DNA from 4 places in the Streptomyces sp. NPDC013157 genome. Region 1 is predicted to be linked to each of the others. Evidence: riboswitches for the same ligand, from Rfam matches in the RefSeq annotation. Region 1 holds a riboswitch; each other region holds the start of a gene.

Evidence for each region. Region 1 has a riboswitch for S-adenosylmethionine ahead of thrC (threonine synthase). Riboswitches for the same ligand answer to the same signal wherever they lie in the genome.
Region 2: it holds a riboswitch for S-adenosylmethionine, as region 1 does, so the genes downstream of both, ACFY6U_RS23915 (amino acid ABC transporter permease) here and thrC (threonine synthase) in region 1, are expected to answer to the same signal.
Region 3: it holds a riboswitch for S-adenosylmethionine, as region 1 does, so the genes downstream of both, ACFY6U_RS07600 (putative leader peptide) here and thrC (threonine synthase) in region 1, are expected to answer to the same signal.
Region 4: it holds a riboswitch for S-adenosylmethionine, as region 1 does, so the genes downstream of both, ACFY6U_RS14370 (aminotransferase class V-fold PLP-dependent enzyme) here and thrC (threonine synthase) in region 1, are expected to answer to the same signal.

Annotation. Positions count from the first base shown of each region.
Region 1 is NZ_JBIBAK010000009.1:226,646-230,401, forward strand. It holds gene ACFY6U_RS26605 (cold-shock protein) at 258-464, opposite strand; gene ACFY6U_RS26610 (ubiquitin-like small modifier protein 1) at 933-1,208, opposite strand; gene thrC (threonine synthase) at 1,252-2,535, opposite strand; SAM riboswitch class I at 2,554-2,715, opposite strand; gene ACFY6U_RS26620 (glucosyl-3-phosphoglycerate synthase) at 2,873-3,756, shown strand, end outside.
Region 2 is NZ_JBIBAK010000008.1:62,262-66,017, forward strand. It holds gene ACFY6U_RS23910 (glutathione S-transferase C-terminal domain-containing protein) at 115-987, shown strand; SAM riboswitch class IV at 1,065-1,188, shown strand; gene ACFY6U_RS23915 (amino acid ABC transporter permease) at 1,577-2,560, shown strand; gene ACFY6U_RS23920 (amino acid ABC transporter ATP-binding protein) at 2,557-3,345, shown strand; gene ACFY6U_RS23925 (transporter substrate-binding domain-containing protein) at 3,413-3,756, shown strand, end outside.
Region 3 is NZ_JBIBAK010000002.1:492,916-496,671, forward strand. It holds partial or broken gene ACFY6U_RS07590 (2OG-Fe(II) oxygenase family protein) at 1-172, opposite strand, end outside; gene ACFY6U_RS07595 (hypothetical protein) at 234-824, opposite strand; SAM riboswitch class IV at 1,522-1,635, shown strand; gene ACFY6U_RS07600 (putative leader peptide) at 1,670-1,786, shown strand; gene ACFY6U_RS07605 (ABC transporter substrate-binding protein) at 2,007-3,626, shown strand; gene ACFY6U_RS07610 (ABC transporter permease) at 3,630-3,756, shown strand, end outside.
Region 4 is NZ_JBIBAK010000004.1:233,376-237,131, reverse strand. It holds gene ACFY6U_RS14375 (Lrp/AsnC family transcriptional regulator) at 1-74, shown strand, start outside; gene ACFY6U_RS14370 (aminotransferase class V-fold PLP-dependent enzyme) at 251-1,612, opposite strand; SAM riboswitch class IV at 1,773-1,889, opposite strand; gene trpD (anthranilate phosphoribosyltransferase) at 2,084-3,148, opposite strand; gene ACFY6U_RS14360 (cytochrome bc complex cytochrome b subunit) at 3,314-3,756, opposite strand, start outside.

The DNA of each region.
Region 1 (3,756 bases):
GCTCGCCGACCCGTGGGTTCCTTGCCCCACCCGGCCTGCGGGCCTCACCGACCCGGTCCTTCGTTGTCACTCTCACCTTCAGAGTGCTAACGCCAATGATTAGCACTCGCCCATGCCGAGTGCAAGCGCCTCCCGGGGATCGGCCCCCGGAGTCAGGCCCCCGGGCATGCGCCGGGCATGCCGAAGGGCCCGTGCCCCGGGAGGCACGAGCCCTTCGAAGAAGTACAGAAGAACGTCGCTGTCAGTCGGCGCGTGCTTCAGCCGGTCGCCAGCCGGACCATGTCCGCCTGCGGCCCCTTCTGGCCCTGCGAGATCTCGAAATCGACCCGCTGACCCTCTTCCAGGGTGCGGTAGCCGTCCATCTGAATCGCGCTGTAGTGGACGAAAACATCCGCACCACCGTCGACCGCGATGAAGCCGTACCCCTTCTCCGCGTTGAACCACTTGACGGTGCCCTGAGCCATGCCTAACTCCCCTATTACTGGCCCTTGCACAGATCCACACTTCGCGGATCCGGGTCAGACCTCACCCCCCATTGGTTGGGGGCGTGCGCCGGAACGCGTCGACCGCGGCTGAATGTATCTGTCCAACTGCCGTCTGCAACAGGTCAATCGGACGAGAATTCTGGACGGAAGGGGTCCGGAATGTAGCAAGAATTCGGCCGAATTCAGGGCAAGTCGGACCCCATAAAGGCCACAAAAGCCGCATATAACCCGCACACTTTGGCTACTTCTTGTCGGGCTCGCGGTATCGAATACGGGGCTCCCGACCTGGAGATCGGGACCGTGTTCCCCAACTCTACCGCGCTCAACCACACAGAATTGCCCCCTCCGCTTCTCTCACGGAGGGGGCAATCAGATGAACAGTCGGTGATCGGCGTTACCGAAGGTAATGTTCGGTCATTCGATCAGCCTGTCAAGCAGGTCGGCAGGTCAGCCGCCCGCGACGGCCGGGATGATGGAGACGCCGGCCCCGTCCGGGGTGGCGGTCTCCAGGCCCTGCTCGAAGCGGACGTCGTCGTCATTGACGTACACGTTGACGAACCGGCGCAGCTTGCCCTGGTCGTCGAGAACCCGCGCGGAGATCCCGGTGTGGTTCTTCTCCAGGTCCGAGATGACCTCGCCGAGAGTGGCGCCCTCGGCGGCGACTTCGGCCTGACCACCGGTGTAGGTGCGCAGGATGGTGGGGATGCGAACGGTGACGCTCACGTTTTTACCTCCGGTCTGGGCAACGCCCTATTTCTCGGGGGACTCAGGCGAGCCCGGCCTCGCGGAAAGACTCCAGATTCGGGCGAATGGTCGCGGTGAGTCCAGTCCCCGCCACTGCGTCCAGCGTCTTCAGCCCATCACCAGTGTTGAGTACAACGACCGACTTCGCCGGATCAATCAACCCATTCTCAATGAGCTTTTTGGTGACTCCAACCGTCACCCCGCCGGCGGTTTCCGCAAAGATTCCCTCGGTCCGCGCGAGCAGCTTGATGGCGTCGACGACCTGCTCGTCGGTGACGTCCTCCACCGCGCCGCCGGTGCGCCGCGCGATGTCGAGGACGTACGGCCCGTCGGCCGGGTTGCCGATGGCGAGGGACTTGGCGATGGTGTTCGGCTTCTGCGGGCGGACCACATCGTGGCCCTCCTTGTAGGCCACCGACACCGGCGAGCACCCCTCGGCCTGGGCACCGAAGATCTTGTACGGCTTGTCCTCGACGAGCCCGAGCTTGATCAGCTCCTGCAGACCCTTGTCGATCTTCGTGAGCTGCGAGCCGGAGGCGATCGGGATGACCAGCTGGTCCGGGATCTCCCAGCCGAGCTGCTCGCAGATCTCGTACGCCAGGGTCTTGGAGCCCTCCGCGTAGTACGGCCGCAGGTTGACGTTGACGAAGCCCCAGCCCTCGCCGGCCGAGTCGCCGATCAGCTCGGAGCAGAAACGGTTCACGTCGTCGTAGTTGCCCTCGATGCCGACGAGCTCGCCGCCGTAGATCGCGGCCATGACGACCTTGCCCTGCTCCAGGTCGTGCGGGATGAACACGCAGGAGCGGAAGCCGGCCCGGGCGGCGGCGGCGCCGACCGCGCCGGCCAGGTTGCCGGTGGAGGAGCAGGAGAGGGTGGTGTAGCCGAAGGCGCGGGCGGCCTCGACGGCCTGGGCGACGACGCGGTCCTTGAAGGAGTGCGTCGGGTTGCCGGAGTCGTCCTTCACGTACAGCCCGCCGGTCACCCCGAGCTCACGGGCCAGGTTGTCGGCCTTGACGAGCTTGGTCCAGCCGGGGTTGATGTTCGGCTTGGTCGCCACGTCCGCGGGGACGGGCAGCAGTGGCGCGTAGCGCCAGATGTTCGCGGGACCCGCTTCGATCCGCTTCCGCAGCTCCTCGGTGTCGTACGCCGAGAAGTCGTACGCGATCTCCAGCGGGCCGAAACACTCCTCGCAGGCGAACACCGGGCCGAGCGGCACGCGGTGACCGCACTCGCGGCAGCTGAGGGCTGCGGCGGGGCCGAGGTCGACGGTGGAATCCGTGGTGCTTGCAACAGTCTGCACAGCCATGTGAGGCGAGGCCCTTTCTCCTCATCTTCCTCACGACGCATCTCGCCGTGAGACGGATTTGGCACCTTCCCTAGCCGGGAGCCTCGCGGACGATCGACACTGATCGGCGATCTACGAGAACCGACTGGAGGGTTGCCGGGGCTTCAACGGGCCGTATCCCTCTGCCCCTCTGGATGAGCGGTATGCGGTTGTCGACGCCGGGTGACCCCAGGACATGCGATGGTCATCGGCGTTGTTCAAGACTGTAACCGAAGGCCAGGACAGTTGAGAGAGTCGTCCGTAACGCGAGATGGATCACACGTCGTCGTGTGGCCGTGACAGTGAGGAGCCGCTGACCGTGCTGGAAGAAGTCGAGCGCTGGCTGGCCACCCGCTCCTGGTCCGTATCCGATCGTCCGCTGCACCGGATCATGGCCGCCAAACGGTCCTCCGGGCAGACGGTCAGCGTCGTGCTGCCCGCGCTCAACGAGGAGGAGACCGTCGGCGACATCGTCGCGATCATCCGCCACGACCTCATGCAGCAGGTGCCGCTCGTCGACGAGATCGTGGTCGTCGACTCCGGCTCCACCGACCGCACGGCGGCCGTCGCCGCGGCGGCCGGCGCCCGCGTCGTGCACCGCGACGCGATCCTGCCCCGCATCCCCGCCGTACCCGGCAAGGGCGAGGTCCTCTGGCGCTCCCTCCTGGTCACCACCGGGGACATCGTCTGCTTCGTCGACGCCGACCTGCGGGAGTTCTCCTCCGACTTCGTCACCGGCATCGTCGGCCCGCTCCTCACCGACCCGGACGTCGACCTGGTCAAGGCGATGTACGACCGCCCGCTCGGCGGCGCCGCCGGACAGGGCGGCCGGGTCACCGAGCTGATGGCCCGTCCGCTGCTGAACATGCACTGGCCCCAGCTGGCCGGCTTCGTCCAGCCGCTCGGCGGCGAGTACGCGGCCCGCCGCTCGCTGCTGGAGCAGCTCCCCTTCCCGGTCGGCTACGGCGTGGAGCTCGGCATGCTGGTCGACGCCCTGCACCTGGTCGGCCTCGACGCCCTCGCCCAGGTCGACGTCGGCGTCCGCAAGCACCGCCACCAGGACGGCCAGGCCCTCGGCCGGATGTCCGCCGCGATCTACCGCACGGCCCAGCTCCGGCTGGCCCGCGGCCACCTGATCCGCCCCTCCCTCACCCAGTTCGAACGGGGCGAGGACGGCTTCGAACCGCGCACGTACTCGGTGGA
Region 2 (3,756 bases), on a different contig from region 1:
GCCGTACGAGCCGGGCGCCCGTCCGCCGGGACGCGCCACGGCCCACCGACAACCCACCGACGAACGCTTCCGCCGCGCGTACGTCCGCGCGCCCGCCCGCCCCCGGGGAGACGCATGTCCATCACTCCACTCGCCGCCCTGCCGTCCGTCCGCACCGCCCCCGGCTTCCGGGGCCGTATCGGCCGCGACGCGCGCAGCGGCCACTACGCCGTGCCGCGCCGCTACCGGCTGCACCTGTCCACCGCCTGTCCCGACGGCCTCCGGATCGCCGTCGGGCACAGCCTGCTGGCCCTGGACGACTGTTGTCCGGTCACCTTCCTGCCCGCCGTCCCGGACTGTCCCGACGGCAGCCACGCGGTGCTGCGCCCGCTGTACGAGGCCAGCGCGCACCGCTACTCGGGACCGGCCCTCGCACCGGTGTTCAGCGACGGGTGGTCCGGCAGGATCGTCAGCACCCACAGCCGGGACATCCTGCGCGACCTGGACCAGCACTTCGGCGACGGCGTCGCCCGGCTCTACCCGTGCGGCGCCGAGGCCGAGATCGAGGCCGTCGAGCGGCTGTGCGCCGAGGACATCGAACAGGCCGCCCAGTGCGCCGGCCGCGAGGGCGGTGACCCGGAGGCGCTGGAGCTGCTGCTCGCCACCCTGGACGGGCTGGAGCGCCGGCTGACCGGGGTGGAGTTCCTGGTCGGCGGGCAACTCACCGCCGCCGACATCGAGTTGTGGGTGGCCCTGGTGCAACTCGACACCGTGCACCGCAACCACCTGGACGCCGCCGCCGTGCACGCCATCGCCGGCCACCCGGCGCTGTGGGCCTACGCCCGCCGGCTGGCCGCCCACCCGGCCTTCGGCACCCACCTCGACCTCGACGGCATCGCCCGCCGCCACCACGGCCGTTGCCAGGGCCTGGAAGCCGCCGGCGCGGCCGTCCAGATCCTGGACTGGGCGGGCCACGCGGCAGACGTCCCCCGCGGTCCTCGCAGGTGAGAGCGGCCTGAACCGTTTCGCCAGTCGGACAGGCGTTGACATTCGTTTGGCCAACTGCGTTACTTACGGACCAGAACGGTCATGAGCGTCAGCGTCAAGCCCTGGCTTGCTGACCGGCAACCCTCGCACCGCGGTGGGGTGCCCCAGGTGACGACCGGACCGACGACGTTTCGGCAAGCGACGATTCGGTAAGCGCGAGTGCCCCTCGGGGCCGGCACGACAGTGACAGGTGACGGACATGTACGCAGCTCCCAGGACGGCCCAGCGCCGCGCCGAGGGCTGCGTACGCCCGTACCCGAGCCCCCTCGTCGCCGACCGCGCCGTCGACCTGCTCCGTGTCAACAGCGCCCTGTGTAGCGCGTGTACCGCCCCGGGCTGTGCCCGCTGTCGGGTCTGACCAGGCTCTTCCGCCGGTTCCCCGCAGTTCCGCACCCCAGCGTCCCCGTCGAAACACCGGCCGTCCGGTGTGCCGCCGTCCGCCCAGCCCCCGTGCCCGCGCGCCCCCGCGCACCGAACCGTGCCCGAACACGGCCCGGTGCGCGGCCCCCGCCGTGGGACACGTGGGTGTCCGACTCCGCCGGAGCCCGCCATGAGTGAACCCCCAGGCGCCACGATCGCCGCCCCCGAGGCACCGCCCGCTGCCGATGAGCCGTCAAAACCCCTCTCCGCACAGCGTGTTCTGCCGCTGCGCAGGCCGGGACGGTGGATCGCCACCGCCGTCGTCCTGGTCCTGGCCGCCCAGTTCGTGCACGGACTGGTGTCCAACCCCTTCTACCAGTGGGACCGTTTCGGCTACTGGTTCCTACGGCCGAACATCCTCGACGGGCTGCTCATCACCCTCGAAGTCACCGCCTACAGCGCGGTGCTGGGCCTCCTCGGCGGCATCCTGCTCGCCCTGGCCCGGCTGTCGAAGAGCCCGGTGCTGCGCGCCGTCAGCTGGACCTACGTGTGGGCGCTGCGCTCCATCCCGCTCATCGTGGTCCTGCTCTTCCTCTACAACTTCAGCGCCCTCTACAAGACGCTGAGTCTCGGCGTCCCCTTCGGGCCGGCCTTCTTCTCCTTCGACGAGTCGAAGCTCGCCACCGACATGGTGATCGCCGTGCTCGGCCTCAGTCTCAACGAGGCGGCCTACGCGGCCGAGGTGGTGCGCGGCGGCATCCTCTCCGTGGACCAGGGACAGCACGAGGCGGCCGCCGCACTCGGCCTTCCGAAGGGCTACCAGTTCCGGAAGATCGTCTTCCCGCAGGCGCTGCGCTCGATCATCCCGAACTACGTCAACCAGCTGATCGGCCTGATCAAGGGCACCTCGCTGGTCTTCTACGTCTCGCTGCTCGACCTGTTCGGCTCCGCACAGACCATGGGCTCCACCTACCCCGGCGACATCGTGCCGCTGCTGCTGGTGGTGACCGTCTGGTACCTGATCCTCACGAGCGTGGTCTCCGTGATCCAGTTCTACGTCGAGCGGTACTACGCCCGGGGTGCCGCGCGCACCCTGCCGCCGACGCCCCTGCAGAAACTGCGGGCCGGGCTCGGTGACCTGCGCGCCCGAATCCGCCGGGAGGCCGCCGTATGACCACCACCGACACCCTGGAGACGGCCCCGGCCTCCCTGGAGATCCACGACGTCCACAAGTGGTACGGCGCCCACCGCGTGCTCGACGGCGTCGACCTGACCGTACGGCCCGGCGAGGTCACCGTCATCCTCGGCCCGTCCGGCTCAGGCAAGTCCACTCTCCTCAGGGTCATCAACCACCTGGAGAAGCCCGAGATCGGCCACGTCAGCGTCAACGGCGAGCTGATCGGGGTCAAGCGGCAGGGCGAGCGGCTCAAGGAGCTGAGCGAGCGCGACATCCTGGCCCAGCGCGGCCGGATCGGCTTCGTCTTCCAGAACTTCAACCTCTTCCCGCATCTGACCGTCCTCGACAACGTGGCGGCGGCCCCCGTCGCCACCGGAAAGCTGGCCAAGCCCGAGGCGCAGGCGCTGGCCAAGGAACTCCTCGAACGCGTCGGCCTCGGCGAACGGATCGGCGCCTATCCGCGGCAGCTGTCCGGCGGCCAGCAGCAGCGCGTCGCCATCGCCCGCGCGCTCGCCCTGCGTCCCGGTGTGATCCTCTTCGACGAGCCCACCTCGGCCCTGGACCCGGAACTCGTCGGCGAGGTCCTCGCGGTCATCAAGGACCTGGCGACCAGCGGCACCACGCTCGTCATCGTCACCCACGAGATCGGCTTCGCCCGCGAGATCGCCGACCGGGTGGTCTTCATCGACGGCGGCAGGATCGTCGAACAGGGCCCGCCCTCCGAGGTTCTCGACAAGCCGCAGAACGAGCGGACCAGGGACTTTCTGAGCAAGGTCCTCTGACCTCCCACCGCACCCCTCGACTTCCCCCCACGCCACCCTCCATCACCTGCAGCGACAAGGAACGGCCATGTCTACCCACATCACCCGACGCAGCCTGATCAGAGGCATCACCGCGGCCACCGCCGTCGCCTCCCTCGCCACCGGGCTCGCCGCCTGCGGGGGCAACAGCGACGCGGCCACCACCACCGACAGCACCAAGTCCGGCACGGTCGTCGTCGGCCGGGTCTCCAACGGCGCCGCCACCCAGACCACCATCAAGGTCTCCGAGGTCAAGTCCATCAGCGCCGAGCTGCCCGCCGCCCTCAAGAAGAGCGGCACGCTGGAGATCGGCATCGGCGCCCTGCCCGCCGGGTTCCCGCCGCTGGCGTACGTCGGCGACGACCAGAAGACCCTCACCGGCTCCGAGCCCGA
Region 3 (3,756 bases), on a different contig from region 1:
ACACGTTGACGTGGGCGTAGCGGGTGGCGTGTTCCGGGAAGAGACCGTTGCGTCGCCCTGGGTGGTCACCCTGTGCAAGGGTGTCACCTTCTCCGACGGTACGAAGCCGGCTTCCGGCTGCGCGCGGCACCGGCACCGGCCGAGAGCGGCTGACGGCGCGGGGCACGGCCACTGCGGCTGGACAGCGGCGGCCGGGGGTGGCGCCTCGGCCCCGGCCCGTCTCCTCCGTTCGCTCAGTCGGCCTGGGCCCCGGTGAGCGGAGGCAGGTCCAGGTGTTCGCGCAGGGTCGTGCCCCGGTACTCGGTGCGGTAGACCCCGCGGGCCTGCAGCTCCGGAACGAGCTTGTCGACGACGTCGGTGACCGATGACGGGAGCAGGTGCGGCAGGAGGTTGAAACCGTCGACGGCACGGGTGGTGACGTAGCGGGTCCACTCGTCGGCGACGGCCGACGGCGTGCCGACGAACGCGGGGTGTCCCGGTGCCACCTCCAGCACCAACTGCCTGATCGACACCGTCGTGGCGGCGAAACGGTTGGCGGGGCGGGGCAGGCCGAGCGTGGTGCGCAGGGTGTCGCCGGGGCGGGACGGTCGGTGGAGTCCCGCGGTGACCAGGGCGGGCAGCACCCGGTCGGTCAGCACCGGCAGGTCGTCGGCGAGGACGGCCGGGTGCAGCCGTACGCCGTCGACGAACCGCACGAGTTCGGCCAGGAGCTCGGTCAGCGCCTCCGGGGAGCCGACGTGGCGCAGCCGGCCGGTCCGAGGCCAGGCGGCCAGGCTGTCCAGTCCGGCCAGCCGGTCGGCGGCCGGGACTGCCGTGTCGAGCACCACCTCCGCCTCCGCGAAGACCAGGGGTGCACCGGCCTCCCGGGCGGTGGCGGCGCGGGCGGCGATGTCGGCGGGCGTGGGCGGGCCACCAGGACCACGTCGGCGCGCTCGTCGATGTCCAGCGCGTCCGGAGCGAGGACGACGAGCTGTCCCTGCGGTGGGCGGGGGGTGATCAGGGGGCCCTTCACCGAGAAGCCGGCGCCCTCGAAATCGATGTGGTGCACGCGGACCGGGTCCGGGAAGCGGCCGGTGGCGACGTCCTTGACGACCGCGTCGTCCTCCCAGGAGTCCCACAGCGCGCGGGCGGTGTCGACGACGTCCGTGATCTCCCGGTGGCAGTGCTGTTGACGACCATGCGGCTCTTTCCGAGCGGGCGGGGGCTGGACGCGGGCGCGTCGGGGGATGCCTGCGACGCCGGTCCGGAGCCAGGTGAGGGCGCGGCGCGGCGGAGGCGGATGCGACGGGGAGCGAGTGGTCAGCGACAGGTCTGGTCGAACTGGTCGGCGCGGAGGCCCGACCAGAACGGGTCGAGCAGCAGCGTGCGTGCCTGACCTGCGGTCTCCATGGCCGGATCAAAGCACACGGAACAAGGTGCGTCCACCATCCGTCCCGGCACGTGAGACGACCCCGTTCTCCCGAACAGGGCGTCACATTGCGGCATTGACGTACGACAAAATCGATCCGTAGCATCACCAACGGCATTGAGTGTCAGCGTCAAGCCCTGGCTCGCTGACCGGCAACCCTCCCGCGCGGTGGGGTGCTCCAGGTGAAAGCCCGGCGGGGTCACCGATGACTCCCGCAAGCGCGTGGCCCCGTGACCGGGGCCGGAGACGGGGAGGTTCGGCATGCGGCACAGCGACGACTCTGCTGCCTCCCTCACCGACGCCACGGCGTACTCCCGGCTCTCGCGCCGGCGCCACATCGATCTGAAGCGCTCGACCAGCTGCCTCTGTCGGGCCTGACCGGCCCGGCCGCCGCCGGCTGACGTCCGTCACCGGCCCCGGCCCCTGCGCGCCGCCCTTCCCGCTCGCCACCGGTTCCCGGTGTCGTCCGCATGCCAACTCCCTGTCTGCACAGCGCATCCCCGGCCGGAGTCGATCCGCCCGGGCCGCACACACCGTCATGCCTGCGCACATCCGTGCGCGGTCGTGCCCCGGTGACACGAGTAGGAGAAAGCCCTCCGTGACTGCACTTCCGGATTTCAGACCTTCCCGATGGGCGCCCCTGGCCGCGCTCCTGACCACCAGCGTCCTGCTGACCGCGTGCGGTTCGGGCGACGACGGCTCCGGCGGCGGAAGCGGCCAGGCGAAGTCCGGCGGCACCCTGACCTTCGCGGTGGGATCCGACGCCGGCTGCGTGGACCCGCAGCAGGTCGGCAGCAACGACACCATCTACTCGGTGCGCCAGATCGTGGACTCCCTCACCGACCAGGACCCGAAGACCGGCAAGATCGTGCCATGGCTCGCCAAGAGCTGGGACATCAGCGCCGACGCGACGACGTTCACGTTCCACCTGCGGTCGGGCGTCACCTTCAGCGACGGCTCGAAGCTGACCGCGCAGGTGGTCAAGGACAACTTCGACGCGGTGCCGAACCTCGGCGCCCTGGGCACCCTCGCCGAGGGCTATCTCAGCGGCGTCAAGAGCACCACGGTGGTCGCCCCGCTCACCGTCAAGGTGTCCTTCAAGCAGCCCAACGCCCAGTTCCTCCAGGCGACTTCGACCCACTCGCTGGGGATCGAGTCCTCGGCGAGCGTCAAGAAGAGCCCGCAGCAGAAGTGCAGCGACGGGGTGGTCGGGTCCGGGCCGTTCGTGCTCAAGCAGTACGTGCAGAACCAGTCGATCACCCTGGACAGGCGCACCGGGTACGACTGGGGTTCCTCGCTGTGGTCGAAGAAGGGCGAGGCCTACCTGGACAAGCTGGTGTTCAAGGTCGTGCCCGAGGCAGGGGTGCGGGCCGGCAGTCTCCAGTCCGGGCAGGTGGACGCGATCAGCAGCGTCGGCAAGGCCAACGAGGCGGCCCTCAAGGGCGGCCAGGTCACCCTCCAGAGCCGGGCCAACCCCGGTGTGGTGTTCGGTCTCGGGCTGAACAACTCCCGGCCCCTGCTGAAGGACGCGAAGGTCCGTCAGGCGATCTCGGCCGCCATCGACCGGAATCAGATCGCCGACACGGTCTTCCCGACCGGCACCCGGCCGGCGACCAGCATCCTGGCGCACACCACGCCCGACTACACCGATCTCTCCTCGGACCTCGCACTCGACACGGCCAAGGCGAAGTCGCTGCTGGATGCCGCCGGTTGGAAGGCGGCCGGCGACGGCATCCGCGCCAAGGACGGCAAGAAGCTGACCCTGACCATCAGCTGGTTCCCCAACGCGGCCACCAACCAGCCCGCGCTGGAACTCGTCCAGCAGCAGCTCAAGGCCGTCGGGATCGACGTGGTGCTCAAGCAGCTCCCGGTCACCCAGTTCGCCACCACGCTCCAGTCGGGTGACTTCGACGTGGTGTGGGGGAACGTGACCCGCGCCGACCCGGACATCCTGCGCAGCTCCTTCTCCTCCCAGCTGGGCAACTTCTACCACCTGCCCGCCAGTTCGCTGGACACGGCACTGTCCGCGCAGGCCGCGACCACGGACCCCGCGAAGCGCGAGCAGCTGGTGGCGGAGGCGCAGCAGCTGATCGTGCAGAACGCGTACAACGTGCCGGTGGTGGAGCTCCAGACCCAGCTCGGCGTCTCGAAGAAGGTGCACGATCTCGAATTCGACTCCGGCAGCCGCGTCCAGCTGCACGACACCTGGATCGGGTAGCCGATGCGCCGCTATGTGATCAAACGGCTGGCGCAGGCGGTCGGGGTGCTGTGGGCGGCCTACACGGTGTCGTTCCTGGTACTGGACTTCCTGCCCGGTGACCCGGTCTCGGCGATGGCCGGGGCCGGGA
Region 4 (3,756 bases), on a different contig from region 1:
ACACGCACGTCGCGTTCCGCACGTACTCCCAGCACGACCTGGAGGCGGCGTTCGCGATCGGCCTTGACAGCTGAGCGCCGCCGACTGCAGCGCCCCGTAAGGGGCGCTGGGGGTACCCCCGGCCGAAGGCTGGGGGAGGAACCGCGCGACCAGCCACGACGGAGCCGCGGGGGGCCAATGCGCTTCGTGCCCGGCTGCCGGCCGGTGGGGGCTGAGCGCGCAGTTCCCCGCGCCCCTGGCGGGGCGCTGATCACACCGCCGGGACGCAGCGGCCCTCTTCCGTGCGGTACGACCACTTCGCACCGTCGGTCACAAGTTCCCGTACCGCCGTCACGAAGCGCTCCACGTGCTCGTCCGGCGTCCCCGCCCCGAAGCTCACCCGGATCGCGTTGAGGGACTTCTCGCCCGGTGCCGCCTCCGGCGCCCCGCACTCGCCCTGGGTCTGCGGGTCGGAGCCCAGCAGGGTCCTGACCAGCGGGTGGGCGCAGAAGAGGCCGTCGCGGACGCCGATGCCGTACTCGGCGGAGAGCGCGGCGGCGAAGTGGGAGCTGTTCCAGCCGTCCACCACGAAGCTGATCACGCCGACGCGGGGGGCGTCGTCGCCGAAGAGGGAGAGGACCCGGACGTCGGGTACCCCGGCCAGGCCCGCCCGCACCTTCTCGATCAGGTGCTGCTCGCGGGCGACCAGCGTGTCGAAGCCGGCCTCGGTGAGCGCCTTGCAGGCGGCGGCGATGGAGTAGGCGCCGATGACGTTGGGCGACCCGGCCTCGTGCCGCGCGGCGCTCTCGTGCCACTCCACGGCCACTCCCCCGTCCTCGCGCCGGGTGACCTTGCGGCTGGCGCCGCCGCCCGCGAGGTACGGCTCGGCGGCCTGCAGCCAGTCGGCGCGGCCGGCCAGGACGCCGGAGCCGAAGGGGGCGTACAGCTTGTGGCCGGAGAAGGCGACCCAGTCGACGCCCAGGTCCCGGACCGAGACGGGGTGGTGCGGAGCCAGCTGGGCGGCGTCCAGGACGATCCGGGCGCCGTGCGCGTGCGCGGCGGCCGCGAGCTCCCGTACGGGCCACAGCTCGCCGGTGACGTTGGACGCGCCGGTCACGCAGACCAGGGCCGGACCGTAGGGGTCGCGGTCGGCGAGGGCGCGTTCCAGGGTCTCGACGGCCTGGCGCGGGGTGCGGGGCGCGTCGAGGTAGGTGACACGGGCGTCCTGCCACGGCAGCAGGGAGGCGTGGTGCTCGGTCTCGAAGACGAAGACCTGGCAGTCGGCGGGGAGGGCACGGGCCAGGAGGTTCAGGGAGTCCGTCGTCGAACGGGTGAAGACCAGCTGGTCGTCGGGGCGGCAGTCGAGGAACTCGGCGACGGTCCGGCGGGCGTTCTCGAAGAGGTCCGTGGAGAGCTGGGAGAGGTAGCCGGCGCCGCGGTGGACGCTGCCGTAGTAGGGCGCGTACGCCGCCACGTCGTCCCAGACCCGCTGCAGGGCGGGGGCGCTGGCCGCGTAGTCGAGGGCGGCATAGGTGACCTCGCCGCCGGTGACGAGCGGGACGGTGACATCACGGCCCAGAACGGGCAGGGGGGCACAAACGGACTGGACGGAGGCAGCGGTGGAGACGGACATGGGTGAACTCCCGTGTGAGCAGGTGGGATCCGCCGTGCGAGCGGATGCGCTCAAGCAGCGGCAGGGGAAAAGGGTGTGCGGAGGCGGGGCTCTGCGGCCCTATCGCATTCGCTTGCTCACGGAAGGCTCCTCGACGACCAGGACCCCTGGTGGTTCGAGGGGTCCGCGCTTGCCGTGGACCTCGCTGCCCACGGCCTGGTCTTCACCCGGGGCACCCCGCCACGGACGGAGGGTTGCCGGACAGTCGGCCGGGGCCTCATGACTGTCACTCATGACCTGGAAAGAAACTTATGGGAAGTGATCGCAGCCGCGCAACTCCAGTCCGGATGACGGGACGGAGCGGGGGCTGCGGACAGTTCGGCACCGCCGGAGAGGCCGTATGTGGTTGCGCACCGCCGGTCCGCAACGGCCGTCGGCCACGACGGTGGAGCCCGGCGGTGCGGACCCCACCCAGCCCTCTGGACCGGCGCCCTACTTGTGCGTCGCCGCCGCCCAGCGCTCCAGGACCTGCTTGGCCGCACCCGAGTCGATCGAGTGCGCCGCCCTGTCCATGCCGGCGCGGAGCTGCTCTGCCAGCGACCCTGTGCCCGGGTCCAGGGCCACCAGCGCCGCCGCCGAGTTCAGCAGCACCGCGTCCCGCACCGGGCCCCGCTCGCCGTCCAGGAGGCGGCGGGCGACCTCCGCGTTGTACGACGGGTCACCGCCCCGCAGCGCCTCCACGGGGACCAGGTCGATGCCGACGTCACGGGGGTCGAAGGTCTCCTCCGTGACCTTGCCGTCCCGGACGGTCCAGACGCGGGACGTGGCGGTCGTCGTCAGTTCGTCGAGGCCGTCGTCGCCGCGGAAGACGAGGGAGGAGTGGCCGCGTTCGGCGAAGACGCCCGCGACGACGGGGGCCATGCGGGGGTCCGCGACGCCGACCGCCTGGGCCCGCACCCGTGCGGGGTTGGTCAGCGGGCCGAGGATGTTGAAGACCGTGCGGATGCCCAGCTGGCCGCGGGCGGCGCCCGCGTGGCGCAGCGCCGGGTGGAACTTGATGGCGAAGCAGAAGGTGATGCCGGCCTCCTCGGCGACCTCGGCGACCCGCTGCGGGGTCAGGTCGAGGTTGACGCCGAGCTTCTCCAGGACGTCGGAGGCCCCGGACGCGGAGGAGGCCGCGCGGTTGCCGTGCTTGACGACCTTCGCGCCGGTGCCGGCCACCACGAGCGCCGACATCGTGGAGATGTTCACCGTCTTCGCGCCGTCGCCCCCGGTGCCGACGATGTCGACGGTGCGGCCCGGCACCTCGATGACGTTGGCGTGCTCGTACATCGTGCGGACGAGCCCGTTGATCTCCTCGACGGTCTCGCCTTTGGACCGCAGGGCGACGACGAAGCCGGCGATCTGGGCGTCGGTGGCCTGGCCGCGCATGATCTGGTCCATCGCCCAGGCCGTCGCGTCGGCGCTCTGGTCCTGGCCGTACAGCAGCGCGTTCAGTACCTCGGGCCAGGAACGGCCCGCCGCGGTGTCGCCTCCAGCGGGGGTCACAGCGCTCATGAGGCCGCTCCTGATCGTCGTACGGGAACAACAGGTTTCAGGGCCTACCCTATCCAGCTCCGGGCACCGCGAAGGGCCCCCGTCCTCCCCTGGTCCTCGAACAAACTCGGACCGGGGGCCCATCCGGACGGGGGCCCTTCGACCGTGGCGTGGCGACGCGGTCGATCAGTGGTGGCCGTGGCCGCTCGTGATCTCCTTGTACTCCTCGACAGTCGGCTTCGGGATCTGGTTGTCCTCGCCGTAGTAGGCGTTGCTCAGCTTGGCGCGGAGCTTCTCGGAGCCCTTGATCTTGCGCTCGACACCGTTCTCGTCGACCGCCGGGCCGACCTGGGCCGGCTCGTACTGGTGGTGCGCCGTGAGGGTGTGCAGCTGCTCCTGCGAGAGCGGCTCGTGGACCTCGATGAACTCACCGTGCGGCAGCCGCTTGATGATGCCGGTCTCGCGACCGTGCAGCACCTTCTCGCGGTCCCGGCGCTGCAGGCCGAGGCAGATCCGCTTGGTGGCGATGAACGCGATCACCGGTCCGGCGAAGAAGAAGATCCGGACGAACCAGGTCACGTCGTTGATCGACAGGTGGAAGTGGGTGGCGATGAGGTCGTTGCCACCGC